2 regions of the Mesorhizobium sp. P3_A9 genome follow, and region 1 is predicted to be linked to the other one. Evidence: riboswitches for the same ligand, from Rfam matches in the RefSeq annotation. Region 1 holds a riboswitch; the other holds the start of a gene.
The links. Region 1 has a riboswitch for S-adenosylmethionine ahead of metX (homoserine O-acetyltransferase MetX). Riboswitches for the same ligand answer to the same signal wherever they lie in the genome.
Positions count from the first base shown of each region.

Region 2: another riboswitch for S-adenosylmethionine. It lies ahead of AC1DX0_RS23960 (O-succinylhomoserine sulfhydrylase); the one in region 1 lies ahead of metX (homoserine O-acetyltransferase MetX).

Region 1 covers NZ_JBFUGJ010000168.1:10,501-12,538, forward strand. The annotation lists gene metX (homoserine O-acetyltransferase MetX) at 1-941, opposite strand, end outside; SAM riboswitch at 1,048-1,125, opposite strand; partial or broken gene AC1DX0_RS21225 (pyridoxal phosphate-dependent aminotransferase) at 1,274-2,038, shown strand, end outside.
Region 2 covers NZ_JBFUGJ010000215.1:1,433-4,175, forward strand. The annotation lists gene AC1DX0_RS23955 (2'-deoxycytidine 5'-triphosphate deaminase) at 1-806, opposite strand, end outside; SAM riboswitch at 885-962, shown strand; gene AC1DX0_RS23960 (O-succinylhomoserine sulfhydrylase) at 1,020-2,210, shown strand; gene AC1DX0_RS23965 (ceramide glucosyltransferase) at 2,242-2,743, opposite strand, start outside.

The DNA of each region.
Region 1 (2,038 bases):
CCGGCAAAYGCATCCGCCAGCCGGCCGCCATGGTCGGCGGCGAGGTCGAAATAGTCCATGGACCGCGTCATGTAGAGATAGGAATTGGCGTCGAAGCGGTCGACGAAGGTCATGCCCTGGTGGCGCAGATAGCTTTCGATCTGGAAGTCGGCATCGAAGCCGAAAGTCAGATGGTCGCGGTCCTGCAAATTGCGGCCGAATTTTCGGTGCAGGGCGGCTTCCGACAGGTAGGTGATGTGGGCGGCCATGCGCGCCACCGCCAAGCCCTTTTCGGGGCGCTTGCCGTGCTCGAAATATTTGCCGCCATGCCAATCCGGATCAGCCATAACGGCTTGTCGGRCGACCTCGTGGAAGGCGATGTTCTGCGATGAATGGCGGGCGCCAGTGGCGATCGGCAGCGCTGAAAAGACACGCTCCGGATAGCACGACGCCCATTCCAGCACCTGCATGCCGCCCATCGAGCCGCCGAGCACGCAAAACAGTTTCTCGATGCCGAAATGGTCGATCAGCATCTGCTGCGCGCGCACCATGTCGCGGATGGTGATGATGGGCAGGTCGAGCCCATAGGGTTTTCCGGTGGCTGGATTGGTCGAGGCTGGGCCGGTGGAGCCCAGGCAGCCGCCGATGACATTGGAGCAGATGACGAAGAAACGGTTGGTGTCGATGATCTTGCCGGGGCCGATCAGCACTTCCCACCAGCCCGGCTTGCCGGTCACCGGGTTGGTGTTGGCGACATGCTGGTCGCCGGTCAGCGCATGGCAGACAAGGATGGCATTGGAGCGGGCATCGTTCAGCGTGCCATAGGTCTGATAGGCGATCTGGAACGGCGACAAAAGCGTGCCGGCATCGAGCTTGAGCGGCTTGTCGGACCCGAAGCGCAACACCGGGCTCGACGGCTGGTCGGCCTCGTTGTTGGTCTTTCCTGCGCGCAGAGCGGCCATTCTCGTCTCACTTGCTGCATCATATCAGGCGAAAAATCGCCGACGATGCGTCCGTCCGGCCGGCCGCGGACAATAAAAAACCGGCATTGCCATTCGCAAAGCCGGTTACGTCACGCAAACGGCCCTTTAGCGAATTGTTTAACGTGGCTGCAAGCCGACCGGCCAAATCACCACGGAACTGTCGCTGTCCTTCTAGAACTCGCCCGCCCTGCCGTCAATGCCGGCATCTGGGCCGGCTGCTGGCACCACTGCCGCCTCTCGACATTGCGGGCCATGGCTTGTATTTCCGCAGCGGCCTCCCGATGGAGGCATTTTCGACGGATTTTGCAGAAATGAACAAGACACTGGATCAGGCACGGCCAACCCCGCGCGCGGGCATCATGGACATCGACGCCTATGTGCCCGGCAAGAGCGCCGCACCCGCCGGTGTCGCCAAGGTCTACAAGCTGTCGTCGAACGAGAACCCGCTCGGTCCGTCACCGAAGGCGATCGAAGCCGCACGTGAGGTTGCCGCCAAACTCGACATCTATCCCGACGGCACCGCCAAACGGCTGCGCGAGGCGATCGCCGAGGTGCACGGCCTCAACGCGCAGAACATCATCTGTTCCAACGGTTCCGATGAGATTCTCGGGCTTTTGGCACAAATCTATCTCGCGCCCGGTGACGAAGCGATTTTCACCGAACATGCCTTCATGGTCTACAAGATTTACATCCAGTCGGCCGGTGCTGCGCCGGTCGCGGTCAAGGAGACTGACGAGCGGGCCAACATCGATGCGATCCTGGCCGCCGTCACGCCGCATACGAAAATCGTGTTCCTGGCCAATCCCAACAATCCGACCGGCACCTATGTGCCGTTCCAGGAGGTGCGCCGCCTGCATGCCGGCCTGCCCAGGCATGTCCTMCTGGTGCTSGACGCGGCRTARGCSGAATATGTCCGCCGCAACGACTATGAAGCCGGCATCGAACTGGTCGGCAGCACGGAGAACGTTGTGATGACCCGCACCTTCTCCAAGATCGGTCTTGGTGGGGCACGGATCGGCTGGATGTATGGTCCGATGCACATCGTCGACGCCATCAACCGCGTGCGCGGTCCCTTC
Region 2 (2,743 bases), on a different contig from region 1:
GCGTAGAGCGGCGGCACATGCACCGCCTCCTGGCTGACGAGGATGTAGAATTCATCGGGATCGAGCACCAGTTCGCCGGCTCCGCTCTTGTGGATCGGTTCCCAGAAATCGACGACCTCTTGGGCCGCGCGCTTGTCAACATCGACAAGGCCGGTGTGATGCTTGCCGCGATAGCCGACCAGCCCGTCGCTGTCGCCATTGAGGTCGATCGACAGCGCGATGCCGCCGCCGGAAATATTCGGCGGTTCGGTGGCGACCAGCATCTCGGCGCGGTGCAGTTCATGCAACTCCGCTTCCGACAGCAGCGCGTTGCCGGTGCGGAAACGGATCTGCGATAGGCGCGAGCCGGTGCGCACGACGATCGGGAAGGTGCGCGGGCTGACTTCCAGGTAGAGCGGACCGTTGTAGCCCGCAGCGATCTTGTCGAACTCGTGGCCGCGGTCGGTCATGACACGGGTGAAGATGTCGAGCCGTCCGGTCGAGCTTTTCGGATTGGCTGAGGCGGAAATCTCGGCAGGCAATGCCAGGCTTTCGAGCAGCGGCACGATGTAGACGCAGCCGGTTTCCAGCACCGCGCCTTCGGCAAGATTGATCTCGTGCAGCTTCAGCCGGTCGAGCTTTTCCGAAACCTTGTGGTTGGGGCCGGGCAGGAAGGAGGCCCGCACCCGCCAGGCCTTGTCGCCCAACCTCAGATCGAGGCTGGCCGGCTGGATCTGGTCGGCATCGAGCGCGCGCGACGACTTCAGCGCGCCGGACTGGAACAGCGCGGAAATGTCTTGATCGGGAAGAATGCCTGTCTGCCGCAAAGGCTGGCTCCGTTCCAACTGGTACAAACCTCTTAATCAAGCCGGCAATTGACGCAAGCGCGGCGCGGGTCTAAAGGGTCGTTATCCCGTGGTGATTTGGCCGGTCGGCTTGCAGCCACGTTAAACAAGTCGCTAAAGGACCGTTGGCCGCGAGGCCGTATGGACCGGTTGCGACTTTCGCGGCCGGTTTTTTTGTGTCTGGAAACAAAAGCGATGAGCAGCAAGAAGCGCAACTGGAAGCCTCAGACAGCCCTCGTGCATGGCGGAACCCTGCGTTCCCAATTCGGCGAGACCTCCGAGGCAATGTATCTGACGCAGGGCTACGTCTATGAAACGGCGCAAGCCGCCGAAGCTCGTTTCAAGGGTGAGGAACCCGGCTTCATCTATTCGCGCTACGCCAACCCGACCGTCGACATGTTCGAAAAGCGCATGTGTGCGCTCGAAGGCGCCGAGGACGCGCGCGCCACGGCATCCGGCATGGCCGCGGTGACGGCGGCCCTGCTGTGCAGCGCCAAGGCCGGCGATCATATAGTCGCGGCTCGCGCGCTGTTCGGCTCCTGCCGCTGGGTGGTCGAGACGCTGGCGCCGCGCTACGGCATCGAGGCGACGCTGGTCGACGGCACCGACATCGCCAACTGGGAAAAGGCGGTTAGGCCCAACACAAAACTGTTCTTCCTGGAAAGCCCGACCAATCCGACGCTGGAAGTGGTCGACATCGCCGCCGTCGCCTCGCTTGCCAACTCGATCGGCGCGCGGCTTGTGGTCGACAATGTCTTCGCCACGCCGTTGCAGCAGAAGCCGCTGCAGCTCGGCGCCCACATCGTCGTCTATTCGGCGACCAAGCACATCGACGGCCAGGGCCGCTGTCTCGGCGGCGTGATCCTGTCCGACAAGAAGTGGATCGACGAGAACCTGCACGATTATTTCCGCCACACCGGCCCCAGCCTATCGCCGTTCAACGCCTGGACGCTGCTCAAGGGTCTGGAGACGCTGCCGGTGCGCGTGCGCCAGCAGACGGAGAGCGCCGGCAAGATCGCCGATTTCCTGGCCGAGCAGCCGCAGATCGCTCGCGTCATCTATCCCGGCCGCGCCGACCACCCGCAAGCTGATATCGTCAAGAAGCAGATGTCGGGCGGCTCGACGCTGATCTGCCTCGACGTCAAGGGCGGCAAGCAGGCGGCCTTCGCCCTGCAGAACGCGCTCGACATCGTGCTGATCTCGAACAACCTTGGCGATGCCAAGAGCCTGATCACCCATCCGGCAACGACCACCCACAAGAATTTGAGCGACGAGGCCCGCGCCGAACTCGGCATCGGGCCTGGCACGCTCAGGCTGTCGGTCGGCCTGGAGGACACCGACGATCTTCTGGAAGACATCGCGCAGGCGCTGAAGGCCGCAAAATAGACCCAGTCGAGGCAGCTCGTCCGCGCCGCGATCAGGCGCGCGACGGCGTCTCTTCCAGCTCGGCTGCCTTGGTGCCGATGGTCATGGCGTTGCCGCGCCAGTCGACAGCGCCGCCGAGCCAGCCGCGGACCCACATGGCTGGAAGCATCAAGTCCCGCGCAATCATCGCCGCGACTGTGCGCGACGACAGGTACCAGCCTTTGGACCAGGCCAGGGCACATTCCGGAAGGTAGAAGGCCGTTAGTACGGCGATGGCCGTCAGCGGCAAGCTGACGCCGGCACTTGCCGCCGCAATCAGCGCAAGCACCAGCGGCACCACCGCGCCGGTCAGGATTTCGGGCGCGAAGAACCGCGGAAAGGTGACGCGGCGCAGGCGCGCCCAGCGGGCCTGGCGCGACCAGATCACGCCAAGCGTGCGCCGACCGAGCGGCTGCTCGAAGGGCGCTGCGACGAGATTGACGCATAGGCCAAGTCCATTGACCAGCTTGGTCGCGGCGGCGTCCTCGGCGATTTCGGCCGCCAGCGCTCGGATG